One region of the Vibrio sp. 1978 genome, then DNA from elsewhere that is predicted to be linked to it. Evidence: predicted binding sites of a transcription regulator. Region 1 holds the regulator's gene; the other holds the start of a gene.
What was found. The regulator CRP, encoded in region 1, controls carbon source genes, mostly activating them, when cyclic AMP is high. The targets are predictions, from matches to a motif close to TGTGANNNNNNTCACA.
Positions count from the first base shown of each region.

Region 2: udp (uridine phosphorylase) is a predicted target of CRP. The motif match lies at 11,081-11,096, and genes of this name have one in related genera.

Region 1 is NZ_JAWPOP010000035.1:30,011-46,569, forward strand. Features, by position in the region: gene astD (succinylglutamate-semialdehyde dehydrogenase) at 1-181, shown strand, start outside; gene R8N49_RS22535 (DUF1338 domain-containing protein) at 430-1,221, shown strand; gene crp (cAMP-activated global transcriptional regulator CRP) at 1,358-1,990, opposite strand; gene R8N49_RS22545 (phosphoribulokinase) at 2,231-3,100, opposite strand; gene R8N49_RS22550 (YheU family protein) at 3,226-3,438, opposite strand; gene R8N49_RS22555 (hydrolase) at 3,472-4,479, opposite strand; gene R8N49_RS22560 (TIGR02444 family protein) at 4,567-5,055, opposite strand; gene R8N49_RS22565 (ABC transporter ATP-binding protein) at 5,052-6,971, opposite strand; gene kefG (glutathione-regulated potassium-efflux system ancillary protein KefG) at 7,181-7,774, shown strand; gene kefB (glutathione-regulated potassium-efflux system protein KefB) at 7,758-9,554, shown strand; gene R8N49_RS22580 (YheV family putative zinc ribbon protein) at 9,588-9,788, shown strand; gene slyD (peptidylprolyl isomerase) at 9,881-10,432, shown strand; gene R8N49_RS22590 (isoaspartyl peptidase/L-asparaginase family protein) at 10,564-11,505, shown strand; gene R8N49_RS22595 (SlyX family protein) at 11,589-11,816, opposite strand; gene R8N49_RS22600 (WD40 repeat domain-containing protein) at 11,813-12,799, opposite strand; gene fkpA (FKBP-type peptidyl-prolyl cis-trans isomerase) at 12,928-13,710, shown strand; gene R8N49_RS22610 (transcriptional regulator) at 13,854-14,576, shown strand; gene tusD (sulfurtransferase complex subunit TusD) at 14,573-14,968, shown strand; gene tusC (sulfurtransferase complex subunit TusC) at 14,965-15,321, shown strand; gene tusB (sulfurtransferase complex subunit TusB) at 15,329-15,604, shown strand; gene rpsL (30S ribosomal protein S12) at 15,782-16,156, shown strand; gene rpsG (30S ribosomal protein S7) at 16,258-16,559, shown strand, end outside.
Region 2 is NZ_JAWPOP010000025.1:15,177-31,735, reverse strand. Features, by position in the region: gene R8N49_RS19745 (GNAT family N-acetyltransferase) at 1-195, shown strand, start outside; gene R8N49_RS19740 (NAD(P)/FAD-dependent oxidoreductase) at 272-1,561, opposite strand; gene ycfP (alpha/beta hydrolase YcfP) at 2,094-2,636, opposite strand; gene thiK (thiamine kinase) at 2,712-3,593, opposite strand; gene lpoB (penicillin-binding protein activator LpoB) at 3,618-4,208, opposite strand; gene R8N49_RS19720 (YcfL family protein) at 4,275-4,667, opposite strand; gene R8N49_RS19715 (COG3014 family protein) at 4,667-6,064, opposite strand; gene hinT (purine nucleoside phosphoramidase) at 6,134-6,484, opposite strand; gene R8N49_RS19705 (methyl-accepting chemotaxis protein) at 6,754-8,745, shown strand; gene R8N49_RS19700 (DUF1887 family protein) at 8,909-10,069, shown strand; gene udp (uridine phosphorylase) at 10,227-10,985, opposite strand; gene R8N49_RS19690 (zinc/cadmium/mercury/lead-transporting ATPase) at 11,300-13,606, opposite strand; gene R8N49_RS19685 (CBS domain-containing protein) at 13,779-14,198, opposite strand; gene R8N49_RS19680 (RNA methyltransferase) at 14,446-15,180, opposite strand; RNA gene ffs (signal recognition particle sRNA small type) at 15,393-15,489, opposite strand; gene R8N49_RS19670 (GGDEF domain-containing protein) at 15,627-16,559, opposite strand, start outside.

The DNA of each region.
Region 1 (16,559 bases):
GAACCGTAACCGCCAGCTCACTGGTGCAAGCGGTGATGCGCCATTTGGTGGTCCGGGGGCGTCGGGTAACTTGCGCCCAAGCGCTTACTACGCAGCAGATTACTGTGCGTACCCAATGGCATCAATGGAAGGTCAAGAGACTGTCTTGCCTGCAACATTGAGTCCAGGTGTAGCGCTATAAGTTTTAATAATAGAGTCGCAACTATGCATTGCGGCTCACCTTGCCGGCGCATCATTTAGGTATGGGTTGTAGTGATCGTTGGCAGAACACGAAAAGTGAGCAAAGACTCGGAAAAGCGTGTTGACTGACTGGCATTTACCGTCACAGGTTGATGGTTGCTCGTTCATTATTCTGGACAACTTTTGTTGTGAACGAGCAGCCAACTTCCGCTTACCTTTAAACTCTACATCTCGTAACAAGGAGTCGTTATGACGCCCGATGTGTTATTTGAATCGCTATGGCAAGATTACATTCAACGTCTTTGCCCTTCGGCGGCTAAAGTGCATCAGCTGCTTCAAGAAGATGAGCCTCTGATTAATGATCATATAGCTTTACGTACCTTCAATATCGCGCCTCTTGGTATTGAAACTCTAGCTAAGCCATTTGTAGCTATTGGTTACAAGGCGTGTGGTGATTACGTTTTCGAAAGCAAAAAGCTGGTTGCTAAGCACTATGAGCACCCAGATCCGAAGCAACCTAAAGTATTTATTAGTGAGCTAAAAGTTGAAGAGTGCTCGCCTGAGCTACAAGAGATTGTGAAAAATTTGGTGGCACAAGTCGATGCTGACAAGCTGAACGATAGCGCATTCTTACATGGTGGACGCTTGTGGGATTTAAGCTTTGCTGATTACCAAACGTTGGCTAAAGAAAGTGAGTACGCATCTTGGCTTGCGGCGCATGGTTACGGAGCAAACCACTTCACGGTGAGCGTTAACCAACTCAATGAATATGAAGAAGTGAAGCAGGTAAACGATCATCTGCGTACCGCTGGGTTTACCATTAATGAAAATGGTGGTGAAGTGAAGGGCACTCCTGAGGTGTTGCTAGAGCAGTCATCGACCATGGCAGATAAAGTAGCGGTTCGTTTTAGCGAAGGCACTGAAATTATCCCTGGCGGGTTTTATGAATTTGCTAAGCGCTATCCGATGGAAAATGGTGATTTGTACCCAGGTTTCGTGGCCGCTTCAGCTGACAAAATCTTTGAAAGTACGAATGGCTAAGTTTTAGGGTTAACCTGTTAAGCTTACTCATTAGTGTTCGCTGCACCCTATCTTATTTGGTCATGAGTAAATAAAAAGCCACCAATGTTGCCATTGGTGGCTTTTATAATTTTGTTCGTGTCACTCTAGTTTGAGATTAACGAGTACCGTAAACCACGATGGTTTTACCGTGAGCAGAGATTAGGTTCTGCTCTTCTAGCATCTTCAAAATACGACCTACTGTCTCACGAGAACAGCCAACAATTTGACCGATTTCTTGACGAGTGATCTTGATTTGCATGCCGTCTGGGTGAGTCATTGCGTCTGGTTGTTTTGCAAGGTTCAGAAGCGTCTGAGCGATACGACCAGTTACGTCTAGGAACGCCAGGTCACCCACTTTTTGGCTAGTTACTTGAAGACGACGAGCCATCTGCGCAGAAAGACGCATTAGGATGTCTGGGTTTACTTGGATAAGCTGACGGAACTTCTTGAAAGAAATTTCAGCAACTTCACAAGGAGATTTAGCACGAACCCAAGCTGTGCGCTCTTGGTCTTCCTCGAATAGACCAAGTTCACCAATAAAGTCTCCTTGGTTTAGGTAAGAAAGGATCATCTCCTTACCTTCTTCGTCTTTGATAAGAACCGCAACAGAACCTTTAACGATGTAGTACAAAGTTTCTGCCTTTTCGCCCGCGTGAATTAGCGTGCTCTTTGAAGGGTACTTATGAATATGACAGTGTGAAAGAAACCACTCTAATGTTGGGTCGGTTTGAGGTTTACCTAGAACCATAATATCTCACTTCCTCTGCAGGGTACGCTTGCGCTATCCATATTTTAGCTAAGCCTGAATTAGGCCTACTAGAATAAGAGCACTTTTTATATGCTGCAAGCTCTCTTGTGTTTCGGTAAGAAATAGTATCCTTTTTCGAAAACGATTTCTTGATTTTAATCGTGCCATGATTGAGATTTTGTAAGCAAAACTGTGCACATGATCACGGTATGAAAAGTAAACATCTTCGCAGGCAGGTTTTTAGCCAATTTTCCCTGTTTCGATGAGCTGTTGTAGGATAGGCCGAACTATGAGCTCCATTGCAAAGCTCATCTTACCGCCGGGTACGACAATCGTGTTGTGGCGTGACATGAATGAGCCATCAATCATGGCCAGCAGATATGGGAAGTCGACATTCTTGATACCGCGTAGGCGAATCACCACAAAACTCTCATCCAAACTAGGGATGCCTTTTGCATTAAGTGGGTTGGAAGTATCAACGGTCGGTACGCGCTGGAAGTTGATGTGAGTACGAGAAAACTGCGGAGTGATATAGTTGAGGTAATCGTCCATGGATCGCACGATTGAGTCCATTACCGCTTCACGCGAATGGCCGCGATCGCGAGTGTCACGTACGAATTTTTGTATCCACTCTAAGTTCACAATCGGCACCATGCCGATTAAGAAATCCACATGTTGAGCAACATTAACATCGCCATCGACCACGCCACCATGTAACCCTTCATAAAACAGAACGTCGCTGTTTTCGGGTAAGTCTTGCCACGGTGTAAACGTGCCTGGCATTTGATTGTAGGGAACCGCTTCGTCAAACGTGTGCAGATAACGGCGCACGCTGCCAGTGCCGTCATGCCCGAACTTACGGAAAAACTCTTCTAATCCCGGGAAGTCATTAGCTTGTGGGCCAAAGTAGCTAATGTGTCGACCTTGCTCGCGGGCTTTGCGGATTTCGATGTCCATTTCTGGGCGAGTAAAGCGATGGAAGCTATCGCCTTCAACCCATGCGGGTTTAACGTTCATCATATTGAACATTTTACGGAAGGCTTCAGATGTAGTGGTCGTGCCGGCACCGGACGAACCAGTAACCGCAATAATTGGGTGTTTAGCTGACATGACAAACCTTGTCGAAAATTACTTACCTGTAATGTGCAGTAGAGTTACTACTGCACGGTCGATATCCCACTATAGCACGTAACAATACCTTGTCATCGAGTGGGATACGGTAAAATGTGAAGGGTCTAAAATTTTGTTTTATGCTGAATATCGACGGTTTCGTGTAGCTCAGAGAACACGATAACCGCTTCACCTTTTTCCAATTGAGCTTTAACTTGATCAATTTTGTCATGCAAAGAAACCTCGACGGTTCCGTAATCCGTTCCTTCGCGTAAGACGAATTCACGAATTAAGTTTTCCAATGTTTCCGGCGCAATGTCTTGCCATGGAATGATCATAAATACCTCTAACTTTTATGATGAGCGGCTAGTTTACTGCGTTCGTTGCTTGGATACAGCAGAAAGGTAATCTGCGGCGATACTTTCGTAATACGCGGGCAGCGCTTCCTCCAACCAAAACTTAGGTTTTAACGCCGTTCCTGTCAGGAAGCCAACATGGCCACCGTGCTCAAAGAGACGGTAATCAATATTATCTGGCAGAACAAACTTCGGTATCACATCATCGGTCATGAACGGATCGTCTTTGGCATGGATGATCAGTGTGGGTAGCGTGATTTGCTGTAGTTTACTTAAGCCAGAGCATTGGTCGTAATAATCTTGTGCGTCTTTAAAGCCATGCAATGGTGCGGTAATCAAATCATCGAATTCATACAGCCGTGTGACACGTTTGATTGAGTTGTAGGACAGCGCCAGCTCGCCATGCAGTAGATGATGCTTTTGTAACGCGTTACGTTTCAGTGAAGAAAGCAGATAACGGCGATACACTTTTGAAAAGCCTTGTTCTATACGGTTCGCACACGCCGCTAGGTCTAAAGGCGCTGAGATAATAGTCGCTGCATTCAAAATAGGGTGGTCTTTATATTGGGCTAAATAATTCGCCAACATGTTACCGCCAAGAGAAATACCAACCGCAACCTTGGGGTTATCAGGAAAGCGTTGCTCAAGGTGCTCTAAGAAGTGGAGGGCGTCAGTCACTTCACCAGAATGATAGGCGCGAGCTTTCTTGTTTGGCTTACCGCTACAACCGCGGAAATGCATCATCACCGACAGCCATCCAGATTGAGCAAATGCATTCATTAGCCCATTGGCATAAGGGCTATAGAAGCACCCCTCTAATCCATGAAATAAAACAAAAATCGGCTTTTTTTGTGCAGGCTCTTGGGTTGGGTCCTCGCTCCACGCGAGATCGAGAAAGTCGCCATCGGATGTATCGAGGGTTTGCCAAATCGGCGTAAACAACGCTTTTTTGCGAATAAAACGCGGCAAAAGCGTTTGGAGATGCGGGTTTTTGATCCCGGCGGCTGCGAAAAATTGTGTCATACCTAACTGCTCTTATGCGGTCCTTCGGTGTCCGTTGAAGAACTTATTAATATAATCCTTTATAAAGATTATAGGTATTCTACAGATTTATGGGCGTTTTGGTGGTTGAATGTTTGGCACCGGAATAGCAAAGGCTTGCTGCAAATGTTCCCCACCGAGTTGACGACAGTATCTCAACGTCAGTGGGTCATCATCATTTTTGAGTAGTGCAAGTGAGTTAATGCAGTCCACCAAATCCGCTTGTTGCTGCTTTTCTAGTTGCAGCTCAAACTGCAAGGTCTCACGATACAAAGCGTCATTGACTTGAGACTTAAGGTGGCGACGAAGGTCGCGAAAGGAGTGAAGTAAAGTTTCGCTCCTACCTAGACAGTCTTGCACCAAGGGCCAGTCTTTTTCTTGGAAAATGAGTTGCTGCTCATCGAGCCATCTGAGCAGCAGGAGTAGGTTCACGTTGCCGTGATAATTGTTCTGCAATGATAAACACGCTTCTTTCACTTCTCGCACACCATAAAACTGCAGACTGAACTGCCAAAGGTGTTCTAGGGTGAGTGTGTATTCAGCGTGTTGATTACTCATTGATTAAACTCTAGCTCCATCTGCTCCAGTTCTTCCTGAGCAGACATCCATTCCATTTCAATTTCTTCGAGCTCAGCTTTACTGGAAGCTTGAAGTGCCAGTACTTGGTTAAGTTTAGCTTTATTTTCGGCCGCATACAGTGAGTTGTCCGCCAATTGTTCTTCAGCTTCGGCCAGTGCAGCACCTAACTTATCCATTTTATTTTCTAGTTGTGTCAGCGTTTTGCGAATTGGCGCTGTCTGTTTTCGAAACTCTGCATCGCGACGTTTTTGCTCTTTCTTCGCAGCTGCGCTGTTGGCCGTATCTTTGCTTGGCTGCGCAGCCTGCGCTTCTTTGCGTTCCGCTCTTTGTTGTTCGGTTAACCATTTATAATAGTCATTTAAATCACCGTCGAACGGAGCAACTTGTCTATCATGCACTAAATACAAGTCATCGGTCGTAGCGCGCAGTAAATAGCGGTCGTGCGAAACAATCACCATCGCACCTTCGAATGTTTGCAGTGCCATCGTAAGTGCTTGGCGCATGTCCAAGTCTAAGTGGTTGGTCGGTTCATCAAGTAGCAACAGGTTTGGCTTTTGCCACACAATTAAAGCCAATACCAAACGGGCTTTTTCGCCACCAGAAAACGGCGCAACTTTTTCTAGTGCTTTGTCACCTTGGAAGCCAAAGCTACCTAGGTAATCACGTAGCTGCTGTTCGGTTTGATCGGGTGCGATTTGCATCATGTGTTGCAGCGGCGTTTCTTCAGGATGAAGCGTTTCTAACTGGTGCTGAGCGAAGTAACCAATTTTCACGCCTTGTGAGTAAGTTAGGTCACCACCTTGCGCGTTAAGTTCACCAGAGAGCAGCTTGATTAAGGTCGATTTACCCGCACCATTACGGCCGAGTAGACCAATACGACTGCCAGGAACCAAGTTTAAGCGGATCTTCTCTAAGATGAGGTTGTCACCGTAACCTGCAGATACTTCATCCATCATCATGATTGGGTTTGGCAGCGCAGCTGGCTCACGGAATTGAAAGCTAAATGGGTTATCGAATTGAGCTGGCAGTACTTTTTCCATGCGCTCCAAAGCTTTGATACGGCTTTGGGCTTGGCGTGCTTTTGATGCTTTGTAACGGAAGCGGTCGATGTAGCTTTGCATGTGCGACATCTGCTTCTGTTGCTTTTCAAACATCGCTTGTTGCAACACCATCTTTTGTGCGCGTTGGTTTTCGAATGACGAGTAGTTACCCGTGTATTCGTTCAGCTGCTGATTCTCGATGTGAATGATGCGACCAACAATTGGATCAAGGAAGTCTCGGTCGTGCGAGATCAGAATCAGCGTGCCAGGGTAGTTTTGTAGCCAACGCTCTAACCACATTACCGCGTCCAAATCCAAGTGGTTGGTTGGTTCGTCGAGTAGCAGTAGATCAGAACGACACAATAGCGCTTGAGCCAAGTTAAGACGCATACGCCAACCACCCGAGAATTGGGTCAAACTCCAACTCATTTGCTCTTGGCTGAACCCTAAACCATCGAGCAGTTCTGCCGCGCGAGCGCGAATGCTGTAACCACCAATGGTTTCAATTTTACCGTGTATCTCGGCAACTAGGGTTCCGTTGTCTTGTGTTTCTGCTTCAGCTAACTGCTTTTCGAGAGCGCGGTACTCGCGATCACCATCAATGACGTATTCCAGTGCAGTGCGCTCTAGCGCAGGCGTTTCCTGTGCGACCCAGGCCAGCTCCCAGTGTTGAGGTTGGCTAAATGAGCCAGCATCAATTGACAGTTCATCTTTCAGTAGGGCAAACAGCGTTGATTTACCGCAGCCGTTTTTGCCCACAAGACCGACTTTATCGCCAGGGTGAATAGTCGCAGAAGCTTGGTCTAAAAGAGGTTTACCGCCACGCAGTAACTGAATATCAGAGAAGGTAATCATAAAGTTTTCATTCACTTTGCGCAGTGCGCGTTGCTTGGTTACATAGCGAAGTGGTTTCAATCGTTTTTAAAGCCACTTGGGTATATATCTAGCGGTGAATAGTAGGGGTATTGGCCGGAAAAGTCGATTGATTCGCTTTAATTGCATTATGCTGTACAAAAAAGTATAACAATTTGATAACGGATAAAAATAACCACAAGGACGACCATTTGGCTGTTGCACCGTCTATTCTCCCAAAAGTTCTGGTCATTTATGCTCATCCAGAGCCACATAACTCGATTGCCAATCAAGTGATGATAAAAAAAGCTCAGTCGCTTGATCACGTCACTGTGCACGATCTTTACGGTGTTTACCCTGATTTCTTTATTGATGTGAATTACGAACATGAGTTGTTGCTCGCTCACGATGTGATTGTATTTCACCACCCACTTTATATGTATTCATGTCCAGCCCTATTAAAAGAGTGGCTAGACCGAGTGTTAGGTAAAGGCTTTGCGTTTGGCGGAGGTGCGGCGCTAGAAGGAAAATACTGGCGCAGTGTCATTACAACAGGTGGTAAAGAAGAAGCCTTCAGCGCGAAGGGGTACAACAAATACCCACTTGAGCAAATCTTGCAACCGTTTGAACTGACGGCAGCCCTATGCCAAATGCACTGGATTGAACCTCTGGTGTTGTATTGGTCAAGAAATGTTTCGGATATTGAACGCTACGAACATGCTGAGTTATACCGTGGATGGCTGAGTAACCCACTTGAAAACTGGCAAGCGGCAGATCGAGGAGGTCAGTATGGCGATCACCAGTGAGTTTCTTCAAAGCAGTGTGGTCTTTCTTTCGGCTGCGGTTATTGCGGTGCCGATTGCTCAGCGCCTTGGGCTTGGCTCGGTTTTAGGTTATTTACTCGCTGGTGTGTTGATTGGCCCATGGGGGCTTGGCTTAATTAGCGACGTTGATGCCATTTTGCATTTTGCCGAGCTTGGGGTTGTGTTGTTACTGTTTTTGATAGGGCTGGAATTAAACCCTAAAAAATTGTGGCAGATGCGAGGGCCGATTTTAGGTTTAGGCGGTGCGCAGGTTGTGGTCACGACCGCCGTGATTGGTAGTGTCGTCAGTATGTTTGGCGTAAGCATGCAAGTGAGTTTAGTGATCGGGATGGGGTTGGCGCTGTCCTCGACGGCGATTGCGCTTAAAGTCATTGAAGAGCAAGGGCTTAATGGTACCGAAACGGGGCAATCTGGTTTTGCGGTGCTGCTCTTTCAAGATATTGCAGTGATCCCGATGCTGGCGATGTTGCCCTTGCTAGCAGGCGGGCATAGTGGTGGAAGTTGGTTGGATGTCTTCACTATTTTAGGCAGCGTGGTAGCACTGTTGATTGGTGGTCACTTTTTACTACGTCCGCTATTTCGTTTTGTCGTGATGAGCGGCGTTCGTGAGCTCTTTACCGTTGCTGCACTTTTAGTTGTGCTTGGCATTTCGGTCGTGATGCAAAAGCTCGGCCTTTCGATGGCATTGGGGACTTTTTTAGCAGGCGTTTTGCTGGCAGAGAGTGAGTATCGCCATGAGTTGGAAATCGCTATCGAGCCATTTAAAGGTCTGTTGTTGGGGTTATTCTTTATTGCGGTGGGCATGGCGGTAAACTTGGGGTTATTGGCATTACATCCTTTAGAGATTCTCGGTGCGGTGGTGGCTTTGGTCGTGGTTAAGGGTTTGGTTTTGTATGCATTGGCGAGAGCTGCCCGTGTCGGAGCCAAAGCGAGAAGCCGTATGGCTGCAATTTTGAGCCAAGGCGGTGAGTTTGCCTTTGTCATATTTACCGCGGCGAGCCAAGAGGGCATTTTGTCCAAAGAGCAAGTGGCGTTTCTGTTGGTGGTGGTCAGTCTATCCATGGTGACGACTCCTCTTTTGCTGATGGGACAAAAGAAGTGGTTTGCTCATACCCTGAATCAAGAAGAAGAGGGCATGACCACGAAAGTCGTGGATCGCCGACCACGCGTTATCATTGCAGGCTTTGGACGTTTCGGTCAGATCGTCGGACGTTTAATGTATGCCAATAAAATCAAAGTGACAGTATTAGAAAGTGATGCCAGCCAAATCCACCTATTACGTAAGTATGGTTACAAAGTGTTTTATGGCGATGCTACACAAATTGACCTATTGAGGGCTGCTGGCGCTGATAAAGCGGAAGCATTGATTATTTGTACTGATTCACCTGATGAGGTGATGGCCATCGTGGACATTTGTCGCGTGCACTTCCCGAAACTTAAGTTGTTAGCCCGAGCAAGAAGCCGTGTCGAGGCTTACCAGTTAATGAGTCATGGTGTAGAGAATTACTCTCGTGAAACATTTCTAGGGGCACTAGATCTCGGTCGCCAAGCGCTCGTAGAACTGGGTATGCATCCTTATCAAGCAAAGCGGGCAGAAGCACATTTTCGCAAGTTAGATAATGCTATGCTTAAGGACTTATTGCCTCAACACAATGAAGATAAGAAATTAGCTCAAAGAGCGAAAGAGGCCCGCAAAGAGCTAGAAGAAATATTTGGTCGTGAAATGGAGAGCGACCATCAGTCACCTAATCATTGGAAGTAGTACTTGAGCCAAGACTCAAGCTAAGGAAATAGCGTGAAAATCAAGAAACGTTTTATTGCCGGCGCTAGCTGCCCAAATTGCAGCCAGCAAGATACCCTGCGCTGGTGGATTGAAAATAACATCGAATTAGTTGAGTGTGTCGAGTGTGAGTTTACAGAGCAGCGCAAACCACAATCTGTAGAGAAAAATAAACACTCAGATCAGGAAATGATCGGAATTTTTAAGCCGGAGTAATTGAACTTCGATAATTGATCCCCATAATACACCCAGATATCTCAGTACTTAACCCCATTCAGGTTAAGTCAATTAATCTCCCTGGAGTTAGTATGAAAATTGAAAAGAACGTTGTTGCAAGCCTTGCATACAAAGTAATGATGGAAGACGGTGTCGTTGTTGATCAATCAACAGCAGAAGCACCTCTAGATTACCTTCACGGTCACAACAACCTAATCACAGGTCTTGAAAAAGAACTTGAAGGTAAAGTGGCTGGCGACAAGTTCTCAGTAACGGTAGCTCCTGAAGAAGCTTACGGTGAGCACAACGATGCGCTAGTACAGCGCGTTCCTGCGGACGTGTTCCAAGGCGTTGAGCAAATCGAAGTGGGCATGCGCTTCCTAGCTGACACTGACCAAGGTCCAATCCCTGTTGAAGTAACAGAAGTTGACGGCAACGAAGTGGTTGTTGACGGTAACCATATGTTAGCTGGTCAAACACTAACTTTCGAAGTAGAAGTTATGTCTACACGTGAAGCAACAGCAGAAGAGATCGAACACGGTCACATCCACCAAGGTGGTGGCTGTTGTGGTGGTCACGATCATGACCACGATCACGAAGAAGAAGGCGGCTGCTGTGGCGGCGGTAGCTGTGGTTCTCACTAATCATAAGCGCCTTCACTAGATAATCTTATCTAGCAAAGCTTTGAAAAGCGCAAGTTGAGTTTTCAACTTGCGCTTTTTGTTTATCTAAGGTGTAGTGCCAACCATACAAGGAATAACAGTTGGACAAAGTGATGACGAAACCTTTCTCGATTGCCATTCATGGTGGTGCGGGCACAATCTTGCGTGAACAGATGAGCGATGAGCTGCAACAATCCATCTTGGCGGATTTAGAAGCTGCGGTAAAAGCGGGACATCAAATTCTAGACACGGGCGGTGAAGCCTTAGATGCAGTCGTAGCGGCAGTGAAAGTATTGGAAGACTCTCCTAACTTTAATGCGGGTAAAGGCTCAGTGCTGACCAACAACGAAATGGTTGAAATGGACGCTTCTGTGATGGATGGTAGAAACCAAGCGGCAGGTGCTGTTGCCGGTGTTCGTCATATCAGAAACCCAATTGAGCTCGCTCGTGACGTGATGCGAAACAGCAATCATGTGCTGTTGGTGGGTGAGGGCGCAGAGAAGTTTGCTTTTGAGCAAGGCCATGAGTATACCGAGCAAGATTACTTCTTTACTGATCGCCGTTATGAGCAGTTGCTGTCTATGCGTGAGAAAGGACTGTTTGCTTTGTCGGAATCTCGTTACCCAGATGACCGTAAGCACGGTACGGTTGGTGCGGTGGCATTGGACCAACAAGGCAACTTAGCCGCTGCCACCAGTACGGGTGGCGTGACGAATAAGAAATACAACCGAGTCGGAGATTCTGCTCTTATTGGTTGTGGTACGGTGGCCGAAAATGGCGTCGTGGCAGTTTCCACTACGGGTGTCGGCGAGTTCTTTATTCGTAAACGTGTTGCGGAAGACGTTGCAGCACGTATGCGTTACTTACAAGAAGATATTCATACGGCTTGTGAACACATTATCCAAGGTGATCTCAAACAGATGGGCGGAGAGGGCGGTTTGATTGCCATTGATGCTAAAGGTGAGATGCACTTTGCGATGAACAGTTCTGGCATGTACCGAGCAGGCATTAATACGCAAGGCGAGCTGAGCGTTAAAATCTACGCCGACGAATAGCTTCCTCTTGAGTACCTTCTTAAGTAATTAATACAACAAAGCCCAGAACATGTTCTGGGCTTTATGCTATTTGAGCCTGCATTTTAATAATGCGGTGGTGGGGTTTCTTCTGACGGATCGGCTAAATTCGACGAGTCCATATTTTTTACTTTACCTACCACATATTTCATCTGATCGAGCATCTTGGTAATTTGCAGTTGTTGCTGCGATAAAGCGCCGTTCAGATCTTCAATAGTCTGTTCTTGGAACGCAAGCTGACATTCTAAGTCATTAATGCGTGCTTCCAATTGCTGAATGATTTTTTCTGTCATGATCCGTTCTCTAACTGCCAAGCTTGGGCAATACCTGCTGAAGTAGCAGTAATTACGCGTTGTTTTGAATCAAAGGCTGCATCATACACGACCGCACGGGGAGGGCGAGTGTCTTTTTTGGGCTCCACTTCAAATCCACTCATTCGTTTTCCGGTTTGAGTATCCCATATCGACACACGGCCAGAAGGGCTTCCTGTGACTAGTTGAGTCCCGTCGTCAGAAAATCGTGCGGTAGAGAAAATTAATTGGCGTGACCAACTGCTCAACTGTGTGACTTCTTGTCCAGTTTTTAAATCCCAAACAATCGCTTGGTTTCCGCCATCAGATGTCATTGCTAATTTTCCATCTCTTTGCAGGGCCACGCGAACAATTCGTTGTTCATGTTCGAAGGTTCGTAGTACTTGTCCGGTTTCGGTGTCCCACAGATACGCTTTATAGTCATTACCTCCGGTTAGGGCGAAGCGCCCATTAGGAGAAATGGCCACGGAATTGACTTTTTCACGATGCGCAAGGAACTCCATGCGACGCCCGGTGACTAAGTTGACATAAATTGCTTTACCGTTGGATAACCCAAGCAGAACTTGTTCACCATTACTGGTGATATCAACGTCGCGAATGAGCGCATCAGAGATAGACCAAAGGCCTTCGGATTGCGTCCAGCCTAGGTCCCAAACTGCGAAGTTCATTTGGCTTGCTGTAATTGCGTAGCGACCATTGTCAGATATGCGGATATGGGAAACCACATTGGCATCGGCATCGAGTTCACCCAGATTGGCTAGTTGTTCGTTTTGCTCTAGGTCCCACAACATCAAATGACGTTGTTGAGAATAGAGCAGAGCAAACCGTCCATCTCTGCTAAGTGCGAAGCTCGTCGCACCTTGAGGTTCTATCGGCCAACGCTGCACTTCACGCTCGGCGAAAAAGCAACCATTTAACGTGGTGATGACAATTAAATATAGGAATAAATGAAAAATTCTTTGCATCACATCTAATAATCCGGTTTGTGTCTTAAGACATATAGCTAGTATATTGGTATAACGATTGTCTTCACTAGTCTCATAGAAGATTTGTGCACAACAACCAATGGCAGAGCCATTATTGGGAGAATTTAATGAAATCAGTTTTAAAAGTGTCGCTACTTGCTGCAACAGTTATGCTAGCGGTAGGTTGTCAGAAAGAAGAAACTAAAACAGAAACCGCACCTCAAGCAGAACAAGTTCAAGCAGAAACCGGTAAAGCGGTTCACTTTAAAACCGACGACGACAAAGCGGCATACGCAATCGGTGTTTCATTTGCTAACTACCTAAGCACAAGCATCGACAAGCCAAGCGAAATCGGCATTAATCTTAACAAAGATTTGGTACTAAAAGGTATCGAAGACGTCTTCAAAGGCAATGCTGAATTGAATGAAGAAGAAACACGTGCAGCACTAGAATCTCTAGACAAGCGTGTTGCAGAAAAGATGCAAGCACAAGCGGCTGAGAAAGCAGCTGAAGCGAAAAAAGCTGGCGATGATTTCCGAGCTGAGTTTGAGAAGCAAGAAGGCGTAGTGAAGACAGATACAGGTCTTCTATACCAAGTAATGACACCAGCTGAAGGTGAGAAGCCAAAAGACACTGATACGGTTCAAGTACACTACAAAGGTACTCTGATCGACGGTACTCAGTTCGACAGCTCATACGATCGTGGTGAACCTGCAACGTTCCCACTTAACCGTGTAATCCCAGGTTGGACAGAGGGTGTTCAGTTAATGCCTGTGGGTTCTAAATTCAAATTCGTTATCCCGCCAGAGCTAGCATACGGTGACCAAGACACACCAAGCATTCCTGCTAACTCAACGCTAGTATTTGAAGTTGAGCTGCTAAAAGTTGAGAACGACAACGCAGAGCAATAACAATAAGCTGCGATAAGTTATTGAAAAAGGTCCGTTTAACGGGCCTTTTTTGTTCTAGGTCACTAGTTGGTGAGTTTGCTAGGTTGCTTTTCAAATTTTCTGATAAACTTACACCAATTTGTTGATTTTTCGCTCGAAGGCTTATGACAACTACAGAAACAATAAACGCGGAGATGTTGCTCGAAATGGAATCCGTTAACGTGATGCCGTTTACCGAGCACGACAAAATCATTTTAAGATCTTATGAGGCGGTCGTGGATGGTATCGCCAGCCTGATAGGTCCATTTTGTGAAATCGTTCTTCACTCTCTAGAAGACTTAAATACCTCTGCAATTAAAATCGCTAACGGTGAAAACACGGGGCGCCAAGTCGGCTCACCAATCACCGATTTAGCGCTTAAGATGCTAAAAGACATCGAAGGCTCGGAGCGCAACTTCTCACGTTCGTACTTTACCCGTGCAAAAGGTGGCGTGTTGATGAAGTCGATTACTGTCGCCATTCGTAATGGCGAAAATCGCGTGATTGGTTTGTTGTGTATCAACGTCAACTTGGATGCGCCTTTCTCGCAAGTCCTTCAGTCTTTCATGCCGACGCAAGAAGCGAAAGAAGCGGCTTCCTCGGTCAACTTTGCTAGTGATGTAGAAGAGCTGGTGGACCAAACTGTTGAACGCACCATCGAAGAGATCAATGCGGATAAGTCCGTGTCTAACAACACCAAAAATCGCCAGATCGTGATGGAGTTGTACGACAAAGGTATCTTCGATATTAAAGATGCCATCAACCGTGTCGCGGATCGCCTTAATATTTCAAAACACACCGTTTACTTGTACATTCGTCAACGTAAAACCGAGGATGATGAAAGGTGAGCAAACTGACTTACACGTTAGTGGTGAATGGTCCCGTTTATGGCAGCCAGTCAGCGCGCAGTGCTTATCAGTTCGCCAAAGCGGTGATAGAGCAAGGCCATCAGCTAGTGAGCGTCTTCTTTTATCAAGATGGTGTGACTAATGGTACTGCTTTGAGTGTGCCAGCCAACGATGAGTTTGATCTCAATAAGGCGTGGCAGTTTTTGGCTAAAGAGCATGGTGTTCGCCTAGAAACTTGTGTCGCGGCCGCTTTGCGTCGCGGGATTGTAAGTGAAGAAGAAGCAAATCAACATGGTTTGGTACAGAACAATCTAGCCGATGGTTTTGAACAAGCAGGCTTAGGTAGCCTAGCTGAAGCGATGTTAACCCAAGACAGAGTGGTACAGTTTTGAGTCAGTTAACTTATCTATTTCGTAGTGCGCCACATGGCAGTGCAGCTGGTCGTGAAGGTGTGGATGCACTGTTAGCCGCGTCGGCTTACTGTGAAGATATCAGCGTCATTTTCATGGGTGACGGGGTATACCAGCTTCTACTCGGGCAAGACCCCAACAATATTTTGAGTAAAGATTACGCGCCGATGTTAAAGCTTTTCGATTTATACGACATCGAACAAGTCTTTGTGTGTTCAGAGTCGTTAACCCAGCGAGGTTTGGCGCAAGCGGATTTAGTCATTGAAGCCCAAGCGTTAAGCTCAGAACAGCTCAAAGATAAGTTACAACACGCTGGCAAGCTACTGTCTTTTTGAGGAAGTTATGTTACACATCATAAAAACAGTCTCTGCTCTAGAAGACGCTATGCCTTTATGCAGTGAACAGGATGACATCTTACTTATAGAAGATGCAGTGTACGCTGCTAACTCGCAACATAAAGCACTTTCCCATCTAAAAAACCGCAGCGTATTTGTGTTAGAGAGCGATGCACAAGCTCGCGGTATTGCAAATCGTATTAGTCCATCGCTGACGATTGTGAATTATTCAGGCTTCGTTGAACTAACAGCAAAACAGGATAAATCCCTAACTTGGGATTGAACAAGATTTGCTGTCGACAAAGCTTTACGGATGAATTGTTCTAATTGAACAAAAAAGATCCGTATATTTCTTGACACACCTCTCACTGCTGCATAGAATTTTGCGTCCCTAGCTGCATTGGCAGTTGGGGATAGATTTTTCACAAAGCTTACTTTCAAGTAAATCAGGAGCTAGTTAATGGCAACTATTAACCAGTTGGTACGTAAGCCACGTGCAAAGCAAGTTGTTAAAAGCAACGTGCCTGCACTAGAAGCGTGCCCACAAAAACGTGGTGTATGTACTCGTGTTTACACTACTACACCTAAAAAACCTAACTCAGCACTTCGTAAAGTTTGTCGTGTACGTCTGACAAACGGCTTCGAAGTTACATCGTACATCGGCGGTGAAGGTCACAACCTTCAAGAGCACTCAGTTGTTCTAATCCGTGGTGGTCGTGTTAAAGACCTTCCAGGTGTGCGTTACCACACTGTTCGCGGCGCACTAGACTGTGCTGGCGTAAATGACCGTAAACAAGGTCGTTCTAAGTACGGTGTGAAGCGTCCTAAGTCTTAATGGATTCCGTTAAGTAAGGCCAAACACTAAATTATTTTTAATTTTTTGAAAAAACTGAAAAGTTTTGGATAAAACCTGAAGAAGACAACGGAGATAAATCCATGCCACGTCGTCGCGTCATTGGTCAGCGTAAGATCCTTCCAGATCCAAAATTCAAATCTGAATTGCTGGCAAAATTCGTTAACATCCTAATGGTTGACGGTAAAAAATCTACTGCAGAGAAAATCGTTTACACTGCACTAGATGCTATGGCTGAAAAGTCTGGTAAAGACCACTTAGCTATTTTTGAAGAAGCTCTTGAAAACGTTCGCCCAGCGGTAGAGGTTAAATCTCGCCGTGTTGGTGGTTCAACTTACCAAGTACCTGTAGAAGTACGTCCGGTTCGCCGTAACGCACTTGCTAT
Region 2 (16,559 bases), on a different contig from region 1:
TTAGCAGAATTCTGCTTCGCAAAGCTAAGTTTAACTCGACTAGAGATTGTTTGTGACCCCGACAACGAAGCTAGCCAAGCCTTAATTGAGTCCGTCGGTGCACAAAAAGAAGCCATCGCCAGAAACCGGTTTATTTTTCAGGGTAAGCCTAAAGATGGCGTTGTGTTCTCACTTTTACCGACAGATCTAACATAAACAAAAAGCCACCGACTTGCGGTGGCTTCTGCATTTTTTAAGATACAACACATCCACACAGAGTGGATTTAAAACCTTAGTGCAGCTTAAGGTTTGGACGCAGCACGCGATTAATGCGGCCGACGAGCATCATCAGACCGGTTTTGAATACACCATGCAACGCCATTAGGTGCATGCGATACAATGAGATGTAAACGACACGAGCAATACGGCCTTCTACCATCATCGACCCTTTAGTTAGGTTCCCCATCAGACTACCAACGGTTGAGAAGCGACTTAGAGACACTAATGAACCGTGATCTTTATATACATAGTCTTTCAACTCGCGCCCGTTGATCTTCGCGACGATGTTACTAAATGCCTGGCTTGCCATTTGGTGTGCAGCTTGAGCGCGTGGCGGCACGAACGAACCGTCAGACTGGGTGCATTGTGCTAAGTCACCAATAACAAAGATGTCATCATCTCGTGTTGTCTGTAGTGTGTTTTTCACTACAAGCTGATTGATACGGTTCGTTTCTAAGCCAGCGATATCTTTAATAAAGTCTGGAGCTTTGATACCTGCAGCCCAAACCATGATTTGAGCTGGGATTTTCTCACCATCTTTTGTAGTAAGGCCATCTTTTTCAGCTTTAGTCACCATAGTGGCGGTGCGCACGTTTACGCCCAACTTCACCAACTCTTGATGAGCAGCAGAAGAAATACGTGGAGGTAACGCTGGTAAAATACGCTCACCTGCTTCAATCAGATTGACGTTCAACTTGCTAGAATCAAGATCACCGAAGCCATAAGTGCGCAGCTCTTTAACAGCATTATGTAACTCAGCTGATAGTTCAACGCCAGTTGCACCAGCACCAACAATCGCAATATCGACCGTACCGTTACCGTTTTTCGCGTGCAGCTTTAGGAACTCGTTGTTCATTTCTGTACGGAAACGGTGTGCTTGCTCAGGGCTGTCTAGGAAAATACAGTTTTCACGAACGCCAGGCGTGTTGAAGTCGTTTGATGTCGAGCCAATCGCCATCACTAGAATGTCGTATTCTAGCTCACGGCTTGGCATAAGAAGTTCACCGTGTTCGTCTTTAAGCTCACTTAAGATGATAACTTTACGTTCACGGTCGATGTCTTGAAGGCTACCCATTTGGAAGTCGAAGCTGTGGTTTTTTGCATGAGCTCGGTAGCTCAGTGCATCTACTCCTTCGTCCAAAGAACCTGTAGCAACCTCATGCAATAATGGCTTCCACAAGTGGCTCGCTTTTCGATCGACTAGCGTAATTTGCGCACGGTTTTTGCGACCTAGAGTTCGACCAAGCTTAGTTGCCAACTCAAGACCACCTGCACCGCCGCCTACAACGATAATGCGTGTCACAATGATTTTCCTCTACAAAAATGAATATATGGGGTTCAGCTCGATGCATGACTCACAAACATTTGCGGCATCCATCCAACCGATGAATTCTTGGTTCTTAGAGGTGTCTCAATTACTTGGATTAAAAAACTGCCACTCACTTTGATTCTTTATCTATCAATGACTTGTCAGGGTTTGGCACGTTTATCTGGTACGCATACGACGCCAGAATTTTTGGGCAAGTTTATTACTCGCTCTCAATTTTTTTTGATATTTATCAAATTATTTTAGTCCGGTTCATTATATAGAGACCAACTTTGAAGGCAACCAAAATCCGTGTAACGAGTACGGATTGACTACTTTTCGACTACTCTACAACAAGGTGTTCGTGCTACATAGGAGGGAAGTAAGAAAACGGTAAGGAGAACACAATATTCAAAGCGTTAAACCAAGAAAATGTGCCTTTCAAAGAGACAGTGGCTCGGCATACTCAAGAGAAGGAATCGCAGCAAAGCAGCCGATAAAAACGCCGCTTTACTGTCTACACTCAACATTAATAAGTATTTTTAAATGCCTTTATCGCTTGTAAATGATGAGAGATTTTTTTGAACTTATGAGACTGAGTTTCATCCCAAATGATTTGATAGTGTTTTTCTAGCTCAGCTGCCGTTTTCGAGTTGTCATGCACTTCATCATCTTTAGAGAGAATCACTAAGCAGTGAGCTTGATTTTTCGCTCGGAACTGATCAACACATTTTGTTGCGATATCTTCGTACTCTTCTGGGCGATCGATTCGACCAGCCATCGTTTTTTCTGGGTGCAAGTTCGGGTTGAACATCACTTGCTTGATACCGCATAGAAAACCAATTCGCTCAGACCAGTAACCACCTAAACCAACCCCACAGATTAACGGGTTTGGGTCATCAGATTGATCGATAACTTTAGACACTTCTTTTAACAAGTGTTGCATGTCGTGCTTTGGGTGAAGGGTGCTGTAATTGATAAAACGAACGTCGTCGTCGATAAATTGCAGTTGAAGAACTTTTTCGTGGTTACCCGGGCTTGTACTGTCAAAGCCGTGTAAGTAAATAATCATGTGTACCTCTCCCTGTGTGTATCTGGTACTTTTATTAAAACTACCACTATTTCCTTACTGTTAAAGGGGAAAATATCACGAGTTCTCAAAACAGTGATCTTCCATACACAATGAGCCTTTCAACTCATACGCACTGTTTAAGTATTGTTCAGTTCCCCACAATTTATAGGCAAGTAGATACCAGAGCATCGCCATCACCAAGGTTCTTGGTTGCCAAGCGTGTACACCTCTCAGCCAAAGAGACACATCTTCGATACCTCGAATTTGGCAATACTGCTTTACCGCTTCTTCCACAGGCGCATTCGCGACCTGAATAGTTAAGGTCAAATCTAGCCTAGGGTCAGCAATCCCGGCATACTCCCAATCAATGACTTTCACCCCACTCTCCCCTCGCACTAGGTTGTAACACCCCAGATCGAAGTGACATAGGGCAAGCGGAACAGGTGCAACGTTCGGTTCCGTACGCCACTTCATGTACAAAGCCTCAAACTCCGTACCCACATACTGACCATCAAGCTCAAGCCAATAATGATCGATGCGAGAAATATATGAAAATGGAACCAAAGGAATTGCGCTTATCGGATATTGATGAATCTTCGCCGCAATGGATAATAAATTGCTTAGTGCTAAGCCTGACTCCGTCAGAGCCTCTCCTTCTATCCATTCCACCAGCAACCCTTGCTCATGAATAAAAACTGGCTTGGGGCCAATTTCCAATGAAGAGACTGCATTCAGCACTTGATATTCACTGTGACGAGAAATTGAAAAAGCCTTGCAGACATGACTGGTCGGTCGCCAGATGTATGCAAGGCCTTGAGAAGATTCCAACCGCCAACAGCGGTTGGTTAGCCCCCCGGTAACAGTTTGTACTTTTACCGGAGGCTCCGTAAAGAAGCCATCGAGAGCATTAAGACTCGGATCTAACTGTTTTGCTTGTTGCCAAGAAAACCATGCCATTGATGACTTCTCCACCCTGTTCGATTAAAGACCGAATAGGCTCTTAGATTGCGCTTTACGAATTTCAGTTTCATCCGCCCACTCAATCAAACCTGTTTCTAGGTCCATTAGGCGCATGGTCATCTTGTAGTATACATCTTTATCGCTACCTGCATTTTTCACAATGCTAGATAGGTTGCCGTAAAGCATGTATTGAGCACCAACCATTTTACCAAATTGGATAGCTGTGCTTTGGTTAACAAGCTCATCCGTGTTTTGGAAGTTAAGTTGTTCACGCACAGACTCAACACGATCCATATCAACAAAACGGAACTTACCTGAGTTCAACATCTTAGTAGAGATCGTGTCAGTAATGGATTCAGTGTCAATATGTTCACTGGTTTTGTTCTTAATTCGCTCAACAAAAACGATAGGACGTTGGTCACGAGTAATTGCTGCTACAGAGCCCGACATCATCATGCTATCCACCATTTCAGCCGCGATTTTTTGTAAATCTGTTGAGCCAAAATCGATAGTCGTGGTTTCTGTTGCTTGCGCATCGCCGTAAGAGACTTTGTTAGAACAGCCACCTAAAATGACGGCAAGACCTAAAAGAGCAATAATACTTTTTTTCATGAGAGTTCCTTAGTTTTTCAATACCAGCGCATCGTTAGCGCGGCAGCTTCGGCAGAGCCGTTAAGATTAATCGTCTTGTGCTTCTCTAATTTGCACACGGAATTTTGTGCCATTTGGATTCACAGTAACTTCAGATAACGTGACTTGCTCAAATCCTCGCACAATCATTTTTCGCCACGGACCAGGTTTGGTATTCACTTCTAAACCATTGTTGTCATACCAATAAAATCGGTAAAGAATGTGCTGATCACCTTTGTAATTGCTACTCAGCAGCACGACTCCTCGTGGGCGATCATCAACGTAAGTGGTGGTGATGTTGTCAACTAATAAGCGACTACCTAAAACGTTATCATTAAAAAATACTTTTTGCGTTTGGCCATCAATTCGAATACCAGCCGTGTTTTCGGCGCATCCAACTAAACCAATAGCCATTGCTAAACAAACAAGCCATGCTTTCATTACAGTCTCCCTAGCTGTTTATGCCACACGGTTGAGTGTGCTCCCTGACGAGATACCCATACCAATGTAGTCTGCTGTGCAGGCACTTCAAACTGATAGGTTTGATCACCCAAGTTTAAACTTTGTGTTCCCGGTTTCACGATTTTTGAAGCCGTTTTCACTTGCGCTGGCAATGTTTGCCAACTTCTTGTATCTGGCTGTTCGGTCAATGTGTTCCATACATTGAAAAGTATGTTGCCCACATCATCGCCTTTTTTCGCCGCCTCTTTTCGGATTCGATCTTTTGCCCAAACACGAAGAGCTTGACGGATCACTATTGTAGTAAGACGTTCATTAAGATCGTTTTGCGCCATCGCATTAACATCAGTCAGCGTACTGGAAGGCAATACCTGACCATTTAAAACAACATCGCTAAAACGTTGAGCACCTCGGTTCTGATAATAAGGAAGCGCCAACGAATAAATCGCGCCATTATCGCGACTGTCGTAAATCGGTAAATCAATACGCCACCCTTTCATCGCCTCAACAACACCCTGCTCATCAATAACGATGACTCGCCCTTGTGACTGAGTTAATCCAGAAGGTGCTTTGCCATACCGCTTCTCTAGCATGCGCAAGTCTTCACGCATGCCCAGCTTCTTAGCAGCGTATAAGGTACTTTCCACAACTTGCTTGTTGTCTGGCATTACAGCGAGTGCTCGTCGGTAATCAACATAAGCACTGTTTAAGTCTCGCGACGCTTCATATAACAAGCCAGAAAGATAGAACAGATAACCATTTTGTACCGCGCTTAGTTTTTTACCAGCATCAGGGTAGTTCGCTAACACACTGCCTAAATTGGCAGACATGCCTTGCTTGTTAAGGTCTTTCTCTGCTGCTTTTAGCTCTTTTTCACGCGCCTTTCTTGCTGCTTCCTGAACTTGATTAGCTCGACGCACTTCAACTAGTGCCCCTTCTAAATCGTTTTTCTGTAAGTAATTTAGTCCTAGATACAGGTGCAAAAAGCCAAGTTCGTAATCGGCGGGATGATAGTCTTGGAGATTGTCGTTCACTGCGAGAGAGCCGACGCTCGTTGCCGTGTCTGACACAGATATCGTCGCACGATCTTGTTGAACACGTACAGCACGATCGCTGCTTTCTAGCGCATTTAAACTTGTTGGGTAATCTTCAGCAAGAAAAGAGATACGACCTTTTTCAAAATTGCCAAGTATCTCGCCACCCACTTCACTTGATTGAAGTTGTTTTGCTTTGGCATATTCCCCTGCAACAACGGCTTGATAAACTTCTTGATTCTGGTTGCTGTAATGGCTAAACAGATTGCCCGCAGATAAATTCGCGCAGCCAGAGGCCATTAAAGCCCAGCTCATCAGCCCTAACAGCTTTACACCTAGTTTCACATTTATCTCCACAAATGTGTCATTCGACAGGAAAAAGAAGTGGGTGAATCGCCACCCACTTTTAAAAGCTTAGCTCAATACCATTGGACCTAGAGGGCGGCCGCCTAGTAGGTGCATGTGAATATGGTAAACCTCTTGGCCACCATGTGGATTACAATTAACGATTAGGCGATAGCCGTCTTCAGCAATACCTTCTTCTTTCGCTAACTTTCTAGCAACAGTGAACAAACGCCCCATCATTGCTTCATCTTCAGCTTCTACATCATTCGTTGTTGGGATCAGTTTATTCGGAATAATGAGAATATGGCTTGGTGTGCGAGGGTTAATGTCGCGAAACGCAGTCACCAAATCATCTTGATAAAGGATATCGGCAGGGATTTCCTTGCGAATAATTTTACTAAAGATCGTTTCTTCCGCCATGAGGACTCCATTTTATAAACGTAATTAGACCCCAATTAGTATGCGCCAACCAAAAGCGGAGCTCAATAAAAACAGTGTTCACTTAACATTATTAATCAAATGCTAATTAACGAGGCTTTTTTTGTCGTGTGCGTCATAAAATGCGCGTCACAAACTGAATACAATCCAATGAATTTTGTTACTTTTTTAAGACAATTATTATTTTTATACCCAAGTAAACTCAAAAATGCTTGGGTAGCTTGTCTATTTTTGGGAGAGGAAACTCACTTATGCGAGGTTCAGTTATTAAAAGGATGTATGCCGGCTTTGCACTGATCATCATCCTATTTGCCGTCACAATTGCCATTATGATGGGAGGAATGAGTGATATTCACGGAAAATTTGGCACGGTATCTAAATCATCCCTACCGTTGGTATCGTTATCTAATCAAACCAGTGTTGAGCTGCTTTCTGCCGACAAATCATTTAAAGACTTCCTGACAACAGAGAATAAACAACGCATGGATGAAATGCGTCAGGAATTTGCTAGATCTCAACAGCGCTTCGAATCCACATTGGCTCAACTGAAAACCGCAAGCCAAATCTACCCTTCTCTTGCCGAACCGTTTTCACAGTTAAAAACGTTAGAGCAGAGCTATTTTACAGAAGCTCTAGAGGCCATGGACAACTACGAAGCAATGTTCGCGGCTCAAGAAGAAGTGCAAAAATCCTCACGCCGCTTCCAAAAACTGAATACCGAACTTTCGGTTGGTCTTAAAGAATATGTGGCAGATCAAACCAGCATTTCTGTCAAAGTCATGGCAAAGAGCTACTTTATCAAGTTAAAAGATGCCGAAGTAATTACCTCTGATGCCCTCGCCAGTTCCAACCCTGAGTTTGTTACGCAAGCCGTAGCTAAAAACCGCAAAGCAGTAACGCACTTGAATTACGCATTCCGCGGGTTGGTGACTCAGCTTCCTGAGCTAGAAAAAGCATTTGGCGAATCTGTAGAGCAATTTACTCGTGACGTCGGTATGCGTGGCGGTGTGCTAGACCAACATAATAATTACCTCAATGCTCGCGCCGCTTTGTATAACAATATCGCCAACCTAGCAAATAAAGTGGATTCAACCATGGCGATTCTTGAGCAATTTACGACAACCGCAACAGATAAGCTCAATGAATCATTGGCAGATGCAGGTGACATATATTCGGCCGGTGTAACGAAAGCCATCATCATTGGCGTCATTGTCGTTTTACTCGCGACAGCGATTGGCTACCACATCGCACAAAGCGTTCGCGAGCCGTTGACTCGTATTCTAAAAGTGTTAGAAGGCCTGACTGAAGGTGATATGACACAGCGTATCGATATTCGCTATAACAACGAATTCAGCCGTGTGAGTGGACACATTAACTCACTCGCCGACAACCTTCACGAGATCTTGGTGAAACTCAACGAAGCGTCAGAAAACCTATCGTCAACCGCGACAACCAACGAACGCACCTCTTCGCAAGCACAAATTAAATTGAGCTCTCAACGCGAACAAACGGCAAACGTCGCTACCGCGATGACAGAAATGTCTCATTCAGTGCAGGAAGTCGCGCAAAGTGCGCAAGGCTCGCTAGAAATGGTGCAACGCGTCGAATCTGCCTCTGAAGAAGGCAGAAATGTTATGAGCAGTAACATCTCAACCATTAATCAACTAGAAACACGTTTGAACGAATCGGTCTCCGCAGTTTCTGAGCTACAAAAGATGAGTGGTCAAATTGGGTCTATCCTTGATGTGATCCGCAACATTGCGGAGCAAACCAACCTACTGGCATTGAACGCGGCAATTGAAGCGGCTCGCGCTGGTGAACAAGGTCGCGGCTTCGCGGTAGTGGCAGATGAAGTACGAGTACTCGCATCAAGAACGACTCAATCAACCACTGAAATTGAATCCATGATCAGTAATCTGCAATCTAGCTCACAATCGGCAAACCAAGTCATACAAAGCTGTATGAGCGATATGGAGATGTCGGTTGAGCAAGCGTCAAAAGCGAACAGCTCAATGGAAGAGATCCAGGCGCTAATCATTGAGATCAGCCAAATGAGTACGCACATTTCACAAGCAGCAGCAGAGCAAAGTGAAACATCAACAGACATTGCTCGCAGCATCGAAGATATCAACAGCATCGCCGATGAAAGTTTCCAAGCCATGTCGAGTATCGCACAAACCAGTGAATCACTGACCCACTTGGCTCATCAGCAAAATGAATTGGTCCACCGCTTTAAGTTATAAATACTTTATAATTAAGAGCATTAATTAGTGCAATCAACTGTATAAGGGCGACTTTTTGTTAAGTCGCCCTTGTTTTTTGTCGGCCATGTCTACATATGATTAATAAGGCCAGCTCATCCCCTTGCACAACTCTTTTCGAGCGGCCTCATAAAAAGGAAAATCTATGGCTGTTCATGTTGGTATTATCGACCAAGACCCAGTGAGATTGGTCACTCCTCTATTAGATAATCGTACGCTAAGCACACATATCGTCTTCATCGGAGACAAGAGCCAGTTAGATATATTTGACCGACTGAGTGCCGTTTTAGCTCAACGAGAAATTACTTCTGAATTTTTTGAAATTCCATCCGCTGTTAATACATCTCTGATCAAACAAGCAATTCAAAAACTGGCAAAAGACCTTCATGAACGCGGCGAAGATGTAAAATTGAACGCGAGCTGTGGTCTTCGTCATCGCTTGTTGTCGGTGTACGAAGTTTTCCGTACCTATCGCTGGCCAATTTTTGTGGTTGAGCCTAGTAGCGATAAGCTTTGTTGGTTATACCCTGATGGCAAAGAAGATACCCAAGTCGAAGATCACATTACGATTGCAGATTACCTCACTATCTTTGGTGCACGCGGCGAGTTTCACCACGTTGATTTACCACCTCTTCTTGATAAAAAATTGTATGAACTTGGTGAACGATGGGCCTCAAATGCGCTTGAGCTTGGGCCAGGTCTAGCAACACTTAACTACCTTGCAACCACATGCCGCAAAGAACAAAAGCTTGATGTCGAGCTCTCCGAAAAACAGCAGGGCTACCGTGAGCTCAACATGTTGCTTTCAGATTTAGTAGAAGCAGAAATCGCCACCTATGAGAATGGCGTTTTAACGTTTGCAGATGAAGATGCTCGACGCTTTTCAAACGGTGAGTGGTTAGAAACTTTGGTTCACAGCACCGTGAAGCAAATCCAAGACACCATGCCGACGATCCAAGATCGATCGTTAAATGTTCAGGTTTATCGTAAACTTGGTGAAAGTGAAGTACGCAATGAGTTAGATGTCGCAACAGTTGTAAACAACAAGCTGCACATCATCGAGTGCAAAACCAAAGGCATGAGAGATGACGGCGACGATACTTTATATAAGTTAGAATCGCTTCGCGATCTATTAGGTGGCTTGCAAGCGCGCGCAATGTTGGTGAGCTTCCGTCCTCTTCGTCACAATGACATTACTCGTGCTGAAGACTTAGGGCTAGCCCTGATTGGCCCTGATGAGCTTAAAGATTTAAGAACGCACTTAACGGCTTGGTTTAAAGACGCGGGCGGTTCAGACGAGATATAGTGCCATTAAGAAAAGCTAAAATTCACAACGATAAAAAGCAGCATTAATGCTGCTTTTTTTATACCTAAATTTTAGCTGTACGCATTTCTATAAGTAGAAAAAAACCAGAGGTTAGCCTCTGGTTTTTTCTGTTTGTTTAAATGCCAACTATAGAGGCTTAAAGCATTTTACGCGCTGCTTCTACAACCACTTTAATTGAACGCGCTTCCGTTTCTTTCAGAGTTGAATGATCTGGAATCTCTTTTTGTGTACGGTTGATGATAACACCAGCCACACAACCCGCTTTTAAACCAGAGCTCGCACACATTGTTAGCAGTGTTGCAGACTCCATCTCGAAGTTAAGTACGCCCATGTCTTGCCATTCTTGCATAGAGCCTTGGAAACGCTTAACAACACGACCAGAGAACGTATCGTAACGTTCTTGACCAGGGTAGAACGTGTCGCTTGATGCAGTCACACCCATGTGAACTGTAGCGCCAGACTCTTCTACCGCTGCTTTCATTGCGGTTGCTACTTCAAAGTCAGCAACTGCTGGGAATTCCATAGGAGCAAAGTGTAGGCTCGCACCGTCAAGACGAACTGACCCCGTCGTTACGATCATGTCACCCACGTTTACATGTGGTTGAATTGCACCCGTTGTACCAACACGTAGGAAAGTACGAACACCAAGCTGTGCCAATTCCTCAACTGCGATAGAGGTAGAAGGACCACCAATACCTGTAGAACAAACCACAACAGGTTTACCGTCTAGCTCTGCACGGTATAGCGTGTATTCACGATGGCTTGCTAGAAATACTGGATTTTCCATTTGTTCTGCGATTTTTTGAACACGCGCTGGGTCACCAGGAATGATCGCTAGAGTCGCACCATTAAGATCAGCTTCAGTAACACCTAAATGGAATACAGCTTGAGACATAAGTCGCTCCTTATTGTGGCTTATTTTATGAACAATAAGCTCATTAATCAGTTATTGGGTACAGATGCACTGTAGCGAACCTTTCACCAACATAGAGTGATCACAATCACAATGACAAAATGTAATGAAAATGAAATTTCAAACAAAACTGGTATTGATCACACTTTAAGGGGCGTTAGATCATTTTGTTGCATAGCAATGCGTGATTTCAAGGACGAGAAAAACGTCTGATCGCATCAGGTGAATACGGTTAAAAAAAGCCCGGTACACGAATGCCTCGGGCTATTAATGAGTGGGATTAATGGTTAGGTCAGTTATTTGATCTGCTTGGACTCAAAACGAAGTAATCTCAACGCATTCAATGTCACCAGTGCTGTTGCACCACTGTCGGCTAATACAGCAACCCACAACCCAGTAACACCAAGTAAACTTGTCACTAAGAATACACCTTTCAAACCTAGCGCTAACGCGACATTCTGACGAATGTTACTTAGCGTCGCACGCGACAGTTCTATCATGGCAGGTAGCTCAATCAAACGGTTGTGTGTTAACGCCGCATCAGCAGTCTCGAGCGCAACATCCGTACCGCCTCCCATCGCAATGCCGATACTCGAAGCTTTCATGGCTGGAGCATCATTGATACCGTCTCCCACCATAGCAACGGTATGTTGTTGTGATAGCTTCTCGACGTAATGCACCTTGTCTGCAGGTAACAAACTCGCTTTATAATCCAAGCCTATTCTATTTGCCATTGCTTCTGCACTTCTCGGGTTGTCACCCGTTAGCATCACCGACGTGACCCCAAGTTCCTTCAACATTGCGATGGCTTGCTGGGCATCTGAGCGCAATGTATCTTGCCATGCGATCACGCCAATGACCTCGTCATCGAAACGCACAATGACAACCGTTTTACCTTGTTGTTCCAACGTAACCACTTGCTCTTTGGCTTCTTGAGAAAGTGGAAAGTCTGCCTTTGAAGGCGTGACCACTTGGACCATTTTTCCATCGACGTAACCTGTGACACCAGAGCCTACTTGCGCGGTTTTATCCAACGCTTCAGGAATAGTAAGCCCCTGCTCTTGCACTTTGGTAACTAAAGAAACCGCTAGAGGATGACTTGAACCAACCTCGATTGACGCAGTTAGGCTAAGTAACTTGTCTTCATCCATATCAAAAGCAAAGACATCAGTCACTTCTGGTTTACCTTGCGTCAGTGTCCCAGTTTTATCAAATGCGACAGACTCAACCTTGCCAAGCAACTCAAGCGCCGCACCACCTTTGATCAATGCGCCCCGCTTAGCAGCTGCCGCCAAGCCAGAAGTGATCGCCGCAGGCGTTGAAATGACTAATGCACATGGACAAGCAATCAACAGCAGGGCGAGTCCTCGATAGATCCACGTTTCCCACGGTTGGGCAAATAGTAATGGCGGCGTAACGATAACCATCAGAGACACCAGCATCATTAGCGGCGTATACCAACGGCTAAATTTATCAAGAAAGCGTTCTAATGGTGCCTTACGAGATTCGGCTTCTTCAATCAAATGAAGAATTCGGTCTATCGCATTCTCGCCCTGACGGGAAGTCACCTGTAAGCGAACCACTTTATCGACAACCACAGCCCCGGCCATCACTTTGCCACCGGTTTGATGTTCAACGGGAACAGATTCTCCCGTTAACGCACTTTCGTCAAAACTCGCAAGCGCATCTTGCAAAACACCGTCGGCAGGCAAACGACCTCCAGGTGCGACTTCTATGATATCCCCTGGTTTAAGCTGAGCAGCTGGTACTTCTTTACGCTCTCCATCAATAATTAAAATTGAATTTTCTGGGACTAAGTCCATTAACGCCTGGACACCGCTTCGCGCGCGAGATGATGCATATGCTTCTAACTTTTCACCAATAAGGAAAAGCAATAACACCATTGCGGCTTCGGCGGTTTCACCTAAATATAAAGCGCCGAGCGCCGCTACACTCATTAACGTTTCAATCGCAAAAGGCGTACCGCTACGCGCCAACTTAAATGCTTTGAGCGCGATTGGGTATAAACCAAGTAAACACGTCAAAGTGAATAACCAAGCGCTTATTTGAGGGTCGATCTTAGAAATTACTGCCGCAGTAGCCATTGCACCAGCAATCGAGAGAATTTGGATGTTGTCTCTTATGACGCCAAGCCAGCCTTTCTTTGTAGTGCTTGGTTTTGGAGCATCAAGTGAAGAGAGCGGGAAACCCGTTTTTTGGGCTGTCTGCTCTATCGTAGCTATCAGCTCTAGACCATCAAAATCGACGACCAGTTTTTCTGTTGCAAACAAAACCTTGGCTTGGCTGACGCCTTGTAAAGACGTAATGGCTTTCTCAAGCTTTTGCGCACAAGATGGGCAATCCATACCTGACACAAGCCAAGCGTTCCGAACGGAGGAATTACTCTCCCTTGTGGGATCGTCTTCCTCGCCTGTGTCAACGCTGCAGCCTCCTCCACTACAGCAAGAGCTTTCAGAAACATCAACACTGGCCTGAGAGATATTGAGCGAAGATTTTACTGGCGCACAGCATGACTCGCTTGCACCAAGCGGCACCGCAGTTTTGATTTTGCTAGATTGGCAACCTTGATGTTTTGTACACATAATTTTTTCCTTATTGGTATCGGTGATTTACCTATTGCTAAGGATAAACCTTAGAGTAAGCTCCAAGGTCAAGATAAATTTGTACAGTTCGGCGATAGAAAATAAAAAAGACGCCGAAGCGTCTTTCCAAACCAGTTTAAAAGCAATATTCCGTAAAGTTTAAACAGAGAGGTTAAACGGGATGCTTAAAGCACTCATTTAATGTCATTCCTATGGCACGCAGCACGTCTCTTCTTGTGATAACACCAACCAACTTACCTTTGCCATCCACCACTGGATACATTTTCGGCTTTCCAACTTTCATCATGTCAGCCAGTTCAATTACTGACATTTCTGGAGAAACAGATAAGACATCATCATGCATACACTCTTGTACCGTATGTGTATCTTGGCAGTGATAACTTGCTTTCACCAACTTATCTAATAAGTCTTGCTCCGATAAAAACCCAACCACTTTTTCATTTTCATCAATGACAGGGCCACCTAGTGTGACACTTTGCATTACTTTGTTTAAAGCTGCCGAAAGTGACATATCTTTCGTGAAAGTCACCGCTTGCAACGTCATGTAATCTTTTACTTTTAATGAATGCATTCTTATCTCCTTAAGGGCATTTTATTGCGGCCTTTAGATAAGTGTCGCCTAATTTCCTGATTTTACTAAATGGAAAGGAGTAATTTTATTTATAGGCACAGCCTATTGAACTAAAACAAAATTAACTCACCGAACAACATTCACTGTATTTCGTTAAACGCAAGATTCAGCCAGGCTGATTTTTCTAGGCAATAAATACAACAAAGCCAGTCAAATTGACTGGCTTTGTTATTAAGTAATTGTTGCGTTAGCTATGTTGGCGGCGCATGTTGTCTAAAATAATGCCAGTCGCCATCGCGACATTCAGTGATTCGGCACCGCCAAACGCCGGAATCGTGATTTTATCTGTCACGAATTTTGCTGCGGCTTCGCGCACACCATGAGATTCGCTGCCCATCAACAAAATACCTTCAGCAGCGAAATCCGTTTTATGAACGCTCTCTCCTTCCAAAAACGCGCCATATACTGGCAATTTGGCGTGTTCCAAGTAACTTGGCAAATCCACCAAACTCACTTGTACGCGGCCAAAGCTGCCCATGGTCGCACTGATCGTTTTAGGATTATAAGGATCAGCACAATCTGTACTCGCAATAATGTGCTTGATGCCATACCAGTCTGCAACACGAATAATCGTACCTAGATTACCAGGGTCGGATACACCATCTAGCGCAATCATCAAGCCTTTCGCTTGAGGCTCTTTTACACTCGGAATTTCAACCACAGCAATGGCCGCATTATTGCTCACAAGCGTGCTCGCTTTGGTCAATTCATCAAGCGATGCTTCAACACAATCAAAACGATTTAGCGTACCAGCATTTTGTTCGAGAAATGCCGCTGTTGCAAAAACCTGCTTCACCTTCAATGAACTACTTGCTAGCTCTAGTACGTTCTTTTCACCCTGAACTAGGAATAAGCCATGCGCTTTACGCTGTTTCTTTTGACCTAAAGCACGAAGCAGTTTTAATTGGTTTTTTGAAATCATTAAAGTATCCCAGGTGAAAATGGTTATTCGGCGAGCGTACCCTAAACAATCTTCACGACAGTTCGGTATCAAGCGGATGAGATTATAAATTATACCTAAATAACCTCAAGAAGCTTGATCATCAGAAGACGTTGAACACCAAGCGTAGCCAAAATAAAAGGAGGCTCAAAAACGAAAAAAGCCCTGCGATAACGCAGGGCTTTCAAAGGGTGGGACCCCAGCCACATCCCGGCACACAAGTCACACGCTGCGGCTGCTTCCTTCCGGACCTGACCGAGTTCACGAGCTATTGTTGCGAGAGGACCAGAGCCCCATAATTCTTTTCGAGAGGTCTTGCCTCAATCGATGGGGCGATTATTCAGTATCAGCTCTCATAATGCAAGAGCAAAAACCTTGAATTTCATCATTTCATTACCGTTTGAACAAAACTCGATCAATTCATTCCTTTATGATGAAACCGTGCAGTCACGATAAGAGGAGTCGTGCCGTGAGGACTGCTTACTCATGTACATGTCTTCATCAGCCAAATGCATCGCTTGCTCTAAGCTCATGTGCCGTTCCCTTTTTGCAGAGAAACCAATAGAGATACTTATAGACTCCAAATCACTACATAATTTGCCTTTCACATCGATTCTACTGAGCTCTCTCATTGCTCTAGTTAACTCGGCTTGCGTAGGATAACCCAGTAATATGAACTCATCCCCTCCAATTCGATAACATCTTCCCGACCAGACATAATGAATTTTTAGCGCCAGTAGTTGTAAAACTTCGTCCCCAGCGCGATGACCATAAGTGTCATTGATTCGTTTGAAATGATTAATGTCTAAGTAAAGTATGGATAGATCTTTGTTTACTCCTTTTCGATACTTTACTTGCAACGCACGACGATTCCTTAACCCTGTTAAGTTGTCAGTGTTCGATTGACGGTAAAGATAAAGCGAAACACAAATAGCAAACAATAATACAAAGATAAACACAGCTTGTGTTTGCGTCGCTAATCGAATCTCATATTCAAGTGCGGTACGCCAATCTGGGCGTACATCGTACTGAGCAATGATCTTATCAACTTCTAACATCGCTATCGCTCGACTGAAGAAAGGCGCAAGCATGGCTCCTTTTTCATTCGCGACCAATCCAACAGAGAGTTGTGACTCATAAAACTCGCCAATAGCGGTATCCTGCTCTATCGGAACCAATTCACTGAGACGTAAAAAATGATTGAGCATCGCCGTATCCATCGGAATGTAATCGACTTCTTCATTTAGTAGCCCCTGAATGAGCTCTTGTTGGGTACGATAACGTTTGAGTTCTTTTAGCGGTAACAGTTGCGTCATCATTTGATCGAAAAAGTCATCCTTAACTACGCCAATCCGCTCAGA